2 regions of the Streptosporangium sp. NBC_01639 genome follow, and region 1 is predicted to be linked to the other one. Evidence: predicted binding sites of a transcription regulator. Region 1 holds the regulator's gene; the other holds the start of a gene.
What was found. Region 1 encodes LexA, which represses DNA repair genes until DNA is damaged. Its sites were predicted from a motif close to TCGAACANNTGTTCGA; they were not measured.
Positions count from the first base shown of each region.

Region 2: a site for LexA is predicted at 2,058-2,073, ahead of ruvC (crossover junction endodeoxyribonuclease RuvC). Genes of this name have one in related genera too.

Region 1 is NZ_CP109272.1:7,072,324-7,077,147, reverse strand. Features, by position in the region: gene OHA77_RS32225 (vitamin B12-dependent ribonucleotide reductase) at 1-2,135, opposite strand, end outside; gene nrdR (transcriptional regulator NrdR) at 2,221-2,682, opposite strand; gene OHA77_RS32215 (LysM peptidoglycan-binding domain-containing protein) at 2,947-3,336, opposite strand; gene lexA (transcriptional repressor LexA) at 3,552-4,262, shown strand; gene leuS (leucine--tRNA ligase) at 4,509-4,824, opposite strand, start outside.
Region 2 is NZ_CP109272.1:8,037,991-8,042,814, reverse strand. Features, by position in the region: gene ruvB (Holliday junction branch migration DNA helicase RuvB) at 1-678, opposite strand, end outside; gene ruvA (Holliday junction branch migration protein RuvA) at 821-1,441, opposite strand; gene ruvC (crossover junction endodeoxyribonuclease RuvC) at 1,438-2,025, opposite strand; gene OHA77_RS36540 (cation:proton antiporter) at 2,355-3,629, opposite strand; gene OHA77_RS36535 (YebC/PmpR family DNA-binding transcriptional regulator) at 3,771-4,523, opposite strand; gene pdxT (pyridoxal 5'-phosphate synthase glutaminase subunit PdxT) at 4,527-4,824, opposite strand, start outside.

The DNA.
Region 1 (4,824 bases):
GCGACCTTCTCCTCGGTCTTCTTACCGGCGACCGAGAGCGGCTGGCCCACCTTGCAGTTGTCACGGTAGACGGCCAGGGCCTTGAGGCCGAGCTTCCAGCCCTCCATGTAGACCTGCTCGATGTCCTCGACCGTCGCGGACTCGGGCAGGTTGACCGTCTTGGAGATGGCGCCGGACAGGAACGGCTGGGCGGCGGCCATCATGCGGACGTGGCCCATCGGGGCGATCGCCCGCTCCCCCATCGCGCAGTCGAACACCTCGTAGTGCTCGGGCCTGAGCCCGGGGGCGTCCACGACGTGGCCGTTGGCCGCGATGTACTCGACGATCGCCTCGACCTGCTCCTCCGGGTAGGACAGCTGCCGCAGTGCCCGGGGAATCGTCTGGTTGACGATCTGCATGGAGCCGCCGCCGACGAGCTTCTTGAACTTGACCAGGGCGAGGTCGGGCTCGATGCCGGTGGTGTCGCAGTCCATCATGAGCCCGATGGTCCCCGTGGGCGCCAGCAACGAGGCCTGCGCGTTCCGGTATCCGTTCTTGTCTCCGACGCGGAGGCATTCCTGCCACTGCTTGGAGGCCTCGGCGTGGATCGCCCCGTCGATCGCGTCCAGCGTGCGCAGGCCGTCGTTCGCCTCCGCGTGCTTGCGCATCACGCGCTTGTGCGCGTCGGCGTTGCGCGCGTAGCCGTCGTACGGACCGACGACTCCGGCCAGTTCGGCGCTGCGGCGGTAGGAGGCGCCGGTCATCAGCGAGGTGATGGCTCCGGCGACGGCCCGGCCGCCCTCGGAGTCGTAGGCGTGGCCGGTGGCCATGAGCAGCGCGCCGAGGTTGGCGTAACCGATGCCGAGCTGGCGGTAGGCGCGCGTGGTCTGCTCGATCTTCTCGGTCGGGAAGTCGGCGAAGGTGATGGAGACGTCCATCGCGGTGATGATCAGCTCAGTGATCTTCACGAAGTTCGCGATGTCGAAGGAGTTGTCGTCCTTCAGGAACTTCATCAGGTTGATGCTGGCCAGGTTGCAGGAGGAGTTGTCCAGGTGGAGATACTCCGAGCACGGGTTGCTGGCGGTGATGCGGCCCGTCTCCGGGCTGGTGTGCCAGTCGTTGATCGTGTCGTCGTACTGGACACCGGGGTCGGCGCACTCCCATGCGGCCGTCGCCATCTTACGGAACAGCGCCCTGGCGTCGATCTTCTCGATGACCTCGCCGGTGAGGCGGGCACGCAGGCCGAACTGGTCGCCCTTCTTCACCGCGTCCATGAACTCGTCGGAGACGCGCACGGAGTTGTTGGCGTTCTGGTACTGGACGGAGACGATGTCCTTGCCGCCCAGGTCCATGTCGAATCCGGCGTCGCGCAGCGCGCGGACCTTGTCCTCCTCACGCGCCTTGGTCTCGATGAACTCCTCGATGTCGGGGTGGTCCACATCCAGGACGACCATCTTGGCCGCGCGGCGGGTGGCGCCACCGGATTTGATGGTGCCCGCAGAGGCGTCCGCGCCACGCATGAAGGAGACCGGGCCGCTGGCTGTGCCGCCGCTGGAGAGCAGCTCCTTCGACGAACGGATCCGGGAGAGGTTGACACCGGACCCCGAACCGCCCTTGAAGATCACACCCTCTTCCTTGTACCAGTCGAGGATGGACTCCATCTGGTCGTCGACGGCCAAGATGAAGCAGGCGCTGACCTGCTGCGGCGAAGCCGTGCCCACGTTGAACCAGACCGGCGAGTTGAAGCTGAAGACCTGGTTGATCAGCGCATGCTTGAGCTCGTGGTCGAAGATTTCGGCATCCTCGTCGCCGGCGAAGTAGCCCTCCTCGATCGCGGTCCTGGTGTAGACGCCCACCACCCGGTCGACGAGCTGCTTCAGGCTCCACTCGCGCTGCGAGGTGCCGACCGCGCCACGGAAGTATTTGGTGGTCACGATGTTGGCGGCGTTGACCGACCAGGAGTCGGGAAACTCCACGTCCCGCTGCTCGAAGTTGATCGAGCCGTCCCGCCAGTTGGTCATCACGACGTCACGGCGCTCCCAGCGCACCTCGTCATAGGGATGCACCCCGGGGGTGGTGAAGATCCGCTTCATCTTCAACCCCTTGCGCAACCGCTTGCCCCCACGCGCGGCTGCGCCACTGACCGTCTCTGTCATGACTTCCCCCTTCCGGAGCTCCGCGGAGCCCTCGAGTCGGACCACATCAACGCGCCGCCTTGTCCCCCGGCGCTCGGGGTGTGATTCAGTCCTGCTCAGCGGGACGATCCGCCCGCAGTTGCATGATCTCGGTCTCGAAATCCGCCAGGGTCTCGAAACTCCGGTAGACCGAGGCGAATCTCAGGTAGGCCACCTCGTCCAGCTCGCGGAGCGGCCCCAGGATCGCCAGCCCGACCTCATGGGCCGCGATCTCCGCCGACCCGGTCGCCCGGATGCCCTCCTCCACTCGCTGGCCCAGCTGGGCCAGCGAGTCTTCACTGACCGGGCGTCCCTGGCATGCCCGCCGGACGCCCGCGATCACCTTTTCCCTGAAGAAGGGCTCGGTCACCCCACTGCGCTTGCTGACCATGAGCAGCACGGTCTCCTGAGTGGTGAACCTGCGCCCACACTCCGGACACGTGCGCCTGCGGCGGATGGCCCCGCCGTCCTCGGTGGACCGGCTGTCGATGACCCGCGTGTCAGGGTGCCTGCAGAACGGACAGTGCACGCGTGTCGCCTCCTTGGCCCGGCCAGCGGCCCACTTCCACAGCGTCCATGCCGAGATGCTCGTGCACACACCTCAAACGGTCGAGATGCGGTAATGGAAACACAATCTATGGTGAAGCGAGCAGATGTTGCCACTAGATGTTGTGGTCCAACGGTAGGAGGGTCGACCCATGAACGCAAGTTGAGAAGCCCCCGCCGAGCGAAGTCGCTGATCAGCGCGCCACATTCACCCGAGTCGGGCGTGTCGCGCCTGAAGGAGGCCACTTCAGGAGGAGGGACCGCCGGGGAGATAGAGCCGGGCCCCCGGCTGGATCACCGAGCCGGACAAGTCGTTGAGATCCATGATCCGGTTGACCGTCGGGGTGAGGTCATTCTCCTTGGTGACCGCGTCCGCGATCTCCCACAGCGTGTCACCGCCACGCACCACGACCCGCGGCAGCCCCGCCCGCCCCTTCTGCTCGACCGCCGAGGCGGCGTCGATGCGCGCGGCAGCCCAGAGCACCCCCAGGGCGATCAGCGCGAGAGCCGCCAGCACCACTCCCCTCCCCCGCCTGGTGAGCCGGAAGGGCGCACCAGCGTATCGGATGTTCCCCACCGGACCCGGCCGCCGGGCGCCCGCCCGCCCGGCTCCCCCTGCCGCCACAGCCGTTTTCATGATGGCCTCCCCCGAGCCTTCGACCTGGCCGAACACATATCGAAGAAAGATCAGCGAATCGAACACGATGTCGATCGAACTCCCGTACGATGTTGTACACCACGCCGCCGCCGATTTCCTGAACGACTCGAACAATTGTTTGAATATGATCTTCAACGGGAGTACGGTCGCCGTGTGCGACGGAAGAAACACAGGCCGGGAGGCGAGGAGATCGTATGAGCGAGCATGACAAGAACGGTTCGGCCGTCAGTGACCTGGCGGTGCGCAGGCGTGACTCCCTTGGCCTCACCCCCAGGCAGCGGAAGATCCTTGAAGTGATCCGCGATTCGGTGCAGCAGCGCGGCTACCCGCCCTCCATGCGAGAGATCGGCGAGGCGGTGCAGCTCACCAGCACCTCCAGCGTGTCACACCAGTTGACGGCGTTGCAGCGCAAGGGATATCTGCGCCGCGATCCGCACCGCCCCCGTGCGCTCGAGGTCCGCCTCCCCGGAGAGCCGGCGTTGTGGATGGATCCCGCCACGGGCGACGACGAGACCCCGATCAGCCGCCCGACCGCCGCCTACGTGCCGCTCGTCGGCCGGATCGCCGCCGGTGGCCCGATCCTCGCGGAGGAGAGCGTCGAGGACGTCTTCGCCCTCCCCAAGCAGCTCGTCGGTGAGGGCACGCTCTTCCTGCTCCAGGTGACCGGTGATTCGATGATCGAGGCTGCCATCGCCAACGGCGACTGGGTGGTCGTCCGCCAGCAGCCCGTCGCGGACAACGGCGACGTGGTCGCCGCCATGATCGACGGCGAGGCCACGGTCAAGACTTTCAAGCGCAAGGACGGCCACGTCTGGCTCGTCCCGCACAACCCGAACTACGACCCGATCCCCGGCGACGATGCCACCGTCCTGGGCAAGGTCGTGGCGGTGCTGCGCAAGCTCTGAGACGGCGCAGCGGAGTTCTCCGCCGTGCCCACCTTCCGGCGCTCCCGTGACGGCCGGTCGTCGCCTCTGAGCGACCAGGTATCGGTGTCGCCGGAGGACTCCCGCCGTCTGAAGGTGATTCCCAGTCCGGTCGCGGGTTCGATCCGCAGTCCGAGCGTTGCGAAGAAATCGTTGTGCCCCGGAGTTTCGAGTCGTCAAACGGGTGATCAGGCTCGGGGCGCCCGCCGTACGGGCGCCCCGGCATGACTACGGGACGATGTTGACCAGCTTGGGCGCGCGGACGACGACCTTGCGAGGGGCGCCGGACAGGAAGGCCCGGACCTTGTCCGAGGCGAGTGCCAGAGCCTCCAGGTCGGCGTCGGAGATCTCCGGAGAGACCTCCAGCCGGTCGCGGACCTTGCCCGCGACCTGGACGACGCAGGTGACGGAGTCCTGGACCAGCAGGGCCGGCTCGACGACCGGCCATCCGGCCCTGGCGACCGAGGCGGGGTGGCCCAGACGCTCCCAGCCCTCCTCCGCGGCGTACGGCGCGACCAGGGAGAGCATGACCGCCAGAGTCTCG
Region 2 (4,824 bases), 970 kb from region 1:
CAGCCGGTTGGCGATGCGGGGTGTGCCCCGTGACCGCCCGGCGATCTCGTGCGCCGCGTCGCCCGGAAGCTCCAGGCCGAGCAGCCGCGAGGAGCGGCGCAGCACCTGTTCGAGCTCGGCCACGTCGTAGAAGTCCATGTGCGCGACGAAGCCGAACCGGTCGCGGAGCGGTGCGGGCAGCAGCCCGGCCCTGGTCGTGGCGCCCACCAGGGTGAACGGCGCGACCTCCAGCGGGATGGCGGTCGCCCCCGGCCCCTTGCCCACCACGATGTCCACCCGGAAGTCCTCCATCGCGAGATAGAGCATCTCCTCCGCGGGACGGGCCATCCGGTGGATCTCGTCGATGAACAGGACCTCTCCCTCCGAGAGGGTCGACAGGATCGCCGCCAGATCACCCGCCCGCTCCAGCGCGGGCCCGGAGGTGATCCGGAGCGGGACGGACAGCTCCGTCGCGATGATCATGGAGAGGGTCGTCTTGCCGAGGCCGGGCCCGCCGCTCATCAGCACGTGGTCCGGTGGCCGGTTGCGTCGCAGCGCGCTCTGCAGCACCAGGGACAGCTGCTCGCGCACGCGCGCCTGGCCGATGAACTCCTCCAGCCGCTTGGGGCGCAGCGCCGCCTCGATCAGCCGCTCGTCGCCCTCGGCGTCCGGCGCCACCAGATCCCGTTCGAAGCTCACGCCGGTCCGTCCTCACTCCTGCGGACGGCTCCGCGCCCGTCTCGGCTCTGCGCGCCCCCGCGAGGGGCTTCCGTCTCCGTGCCCGGGCGAGAGGCCCCGGTCTCGGCGCGGCCGTCGGGGAACCGCATCGTGGAGTGCCCCCTCATCGGACGCTCAGCGCGCGGAGCGCGGCCTTGAGCAGCGCCGCCACCTGCGGAGAGCGGCCCTGCGCCACCTCGGCGTCGGCCTGGGGGGCGACGCCGGCGACCGCCTCGTCGGCGTCCCTCGCCGAGTAGCCGAGCCCCACCAGGCCGGAGTGGACCTGATCCCGCCAGGCGGGCACGGCCGCGCCGCCGTTGAGGGCGGCGTTGACGGCCTGGTCGGGCGTGCCGAGCTTGTCCTTGAGGTCGACGATGATCCGCTGAGCCCCCTTGGGACCGACCCCGGGCACCCTGGTCAGCGCCTTCACGTCGGCGCTCGCCACGGCCACCCGGAGCGCGTTGGGGGTGTGGACGGCCAGCATCGCCAGAGCGACCTTGGGGCCGACCCCGTTGGCCGTCTGCAGCATCTCGAAGACGCCGCGCTCGTCGTCGCCGGCGAAGCCGAACAGCGTCAGCGACTCCTCCCGGACCACGAGCGAGGTGGCCAGCCGGGCCTCCTCACCGACCCGGAGCGTCGCCAGCGTGCCCGGCGTGCAGTGGACCAGCATGCCCACCCCGCCGACCTCGACCACCGCGCCGTCGGGCGCGATCGCGGCCACCCGCCCCCGCACCGAGGCGATCATTGTGTGCTTCCCTTCGAATATCCGGCCCGGCCCCGCCCCCGGAAGTAGGCGGCGGCGGTCGTCCCCGGTCCGGTCTTGGTCCTGGCCAGTGCCTCGGCCAGCCGGTTCTGCGCGCCGCCCCGCCACACGTGGCAGATCGCCAGTGCCAGCGCGTCGGCGGCGTCGGCGGGCTTGGGCATGGCGTCCAGCCGGAGCAGCCGGGTCACCATGGTCCCCACCTGCTGCTTGTCGGCCGTGCCGCTGCCGGTGATCGCCGCCTTGACCTCGGACGGCGTATGCAACGCCACTGGCAGCCCCCGGCGGGACGCGCACAGGATCGCCACGGCGGACGCCTGCGCGGTGCCCATCACGGTCCTGAGGTTGTGCTGGGCGAAGACCCGCTCCACGGCCACCGCGTCGGGCTCGACCTCGTCGAGCCACTGCTCGATGCCCGCCTCGATCGCCACCAGTCTGGCTCCGATCTCGTCGTCGGCCGGGGTCCGGACGACCCCGACCTTGACGAGGCTCAGCGGCGCCCCGGGCCGCCCCTCGACCGCTCCGAGCCCGCACCGGGTCAGCCCCGGATCGACCCCCATCACCCGCAGCTCGGGCAACCGCACCGACACGCCTCCGCTCGCCGAACACCTGTTCGGTGCCCGACTCTACCGCGTGAGAGCACCTCACGCACGGCTGCCCGCGCCACCGCCCGGAAGATGGCTGGGCAGGTACGGCCGGCCTGGAGTCCGGCGTCGAGACGCCGGCGCCGGCCGTGGCGGGACATCCTCAGGCCGACGGATGGACCCCCTGTGCCGGCCGGTCCCGAGGAGCCGCCCGGCAGGGGAACGGCGCTCCTTATAAGTACTGGGCCTGGTAAGCACTGAGCCTGGTAAGCACTGAGCCTGGTAAGCGCCGGGCCTGGTAAGCGCCGGGCCGCCTACAGGTGCTGGGCCGCCGGCTCGGCGTCCGTGTCCGCGGCCCTGTCACGCAGGCGGTCCAGCCGGGCCATGACGGGCGTCGCCGTCATCCCGTGCAGGACGAGGGAGCCGAGCACCGTGAAGATGACCACGGCCCAGAGCTCCTCGGCCGGCACGCCGAAGTCGGCCTGGCCGAGGGCGTAGGCGAGGTAGAACAGCGAGCCGATGCCGCGGATGCCGAAGAAGGCCGTCACACCGCGCTCACGCGGCCCCGCCGAGCCGCCGAGTTGCGCGACCCATCCGGCCAGCGGCCGGATCACCAGCAGCAGCAACAGGCCGACGGCGGCGCCGCGCCAAGTGAGGGCGGCCAGGCCGCCGGTGGCCACGGACCCGCCGAGCAGCAGGATCAGCCAGGCGGTGAAGAGCCGTTCGATCTGCTCGATGAAGCCGTGGAGCACCCCGTTGTACCCGTGGGTGCGCTCGGCGGCCCTGATGGTGCACGCGGTCACGAAGACCGCGATGAACCCGTATCCGTGCGCCAGCTCGGTGAGGCCGTACGCCAGGAACGTCGCGGCCAGCGCGACGAAACCGTCCCGGTGCTCGGCGAGCCGCAGGTCGGACACCCGGGCGCGGAAGAACAGCCGTCCCAGGAGCTTTCCGGCCAGCAGACCGCAGACCACGCCGGCCCCGCACCTGTAGAGCAGGTCTGTCAGTGCCCATCCGCCGGCCCATCCGAAGCCTCCGGAGCCCGCCATCGCGATGGCGGCGAACACCAGGGGGAAGGCGAGCCCGTCGTTGAGCCCGGCCTCGGAGGTGAGGGTGAAACGGACCTCGTCGTCGGCCTTCTCGGAGTCGACCGGCTCACCGACCTGTACGTCGGAGGCGAGCACCGGATCGGTCGGGGCGAGCACCGCGCCCAGCAGCAGCGCCGCGGCGGGGGGCCAGCCCAGCACGGCACCGGCGGCGCCGGCCACCGCCACGACGGTCAGCGGGAGCGTCCAGCCCAGTAGACGCCAGGTGGAAGCCCAGCCACGCCGGCCGAAGGGCCGGTTGATCGCGAGCCCGGCCCCCATGAGAGAGATCAGCACACAGATCTCGGTGACGTGCTCGACCAGTGCGCGGTGGGCGACGGGATCGGGCTCGGGCAGGTCCAACGGCAGGAGGTAGAGCAGGGCGCCACAGATCAGGCAGACCAGCGGCAGGGAGAAGGGGCGCCGGTTGAGCAGGCGGGGAAGGACCGCCGCGAGCAGCGCGCCGACACCCGCGAGCGCGAAGACAAGATCAGGATTTCCCATCGCCCGGCTGAGCTGCCCCTCCCCCGAGCGGCAAACCTCCCGGAGGCCACCATCGGGGATTTGGGCCCACAGAGCTACCCAAAACCCCCTCAGACGACGGAACACCCGCCTCCGGAGCCGGAGGCGGGTGTTCCGAGGGACCTACTCGTCGAGCTTCTCCAGGACCTCGTCGGAGACGTCGAAGTTGGCCCAGACGTTCTGGACGTCGTCGCTGTCCTCCAGGGCGTCGATCAGCCTGAAGACCTTGCGCGCGCCGTCCTCCTCAAGGGGGACGTTCATCGTCGGCAGGAAGCTGGACTCCGCCGAGTCGTAGTCGATCCCGGCGTCCTGCAGGGCCTTGCGGACCGGGACGAGGTCGGTGGCCTCGGAGACGACCTCGAACTGGTCACCCAGGTCGTTGACCTCCTCGGCACCCGCGTCGAGGACCGCGGTCAGCACGTCGTCCTCCTCCAGGTCACCCTTGGGGACGAGCACGACGCCCTTGCGGTTGAACATGTAGGACACCGAGCCGGGGTCGGCCAGGGAGCCGCCGTTACGGGTCAGGGCGACCCGGACCTCGGAGGCCGCACGGTTGCGGTTGTCGGTCAGGCACTCGATGAGCACCGCGACGCCGCCGGGGCCGTACCCCTCGTACATGATGGTCTGCCAGTCGGCGCCGCCGGCCTCCAGGCCACCGCCGCGCTTACGGGCACGCTCGATGTTGTCGATCGGGACCGAGCTCTTGCGCGCCTTCGTGATGGCGTCGTACAGCGTCGGATTGCCGTCCGGGTCGGGGCCGCCGGTCCGGGCCGCGACCTCGATGTTCTTGATGAGCTTGGCGAACAGCTTGCCTCGCTTGGAGTCGAGCGCGGCCTTCTTGTGCTTCGTCGTCGCCCATTTGGAGTGGCCGGACATCGCCTAGAGCTCCCTCACCATCTCAACGAAGTATGAATGCACGCCGACATCCCCGGTAAGTTCCGGATGGAAGGACGTGGCGAGCAGCGGTCCCTGACGGACCGCGACGATCCTATCCTCAGCTTCGGCCCGAGCCAGCACTTCCACCTCGGACCCGACGGATTCCACCCACGGCGCACGGATGAACACCGCACGCAGGACCCCCCGGCCCGCGAAGTCGATGTCGGCCTCGAAGGAGGCGATCTGCCGGCCGAAGGCGTTGCGGCGGACCACCATGTCGATGCCCCCGATCGTCTGCTGG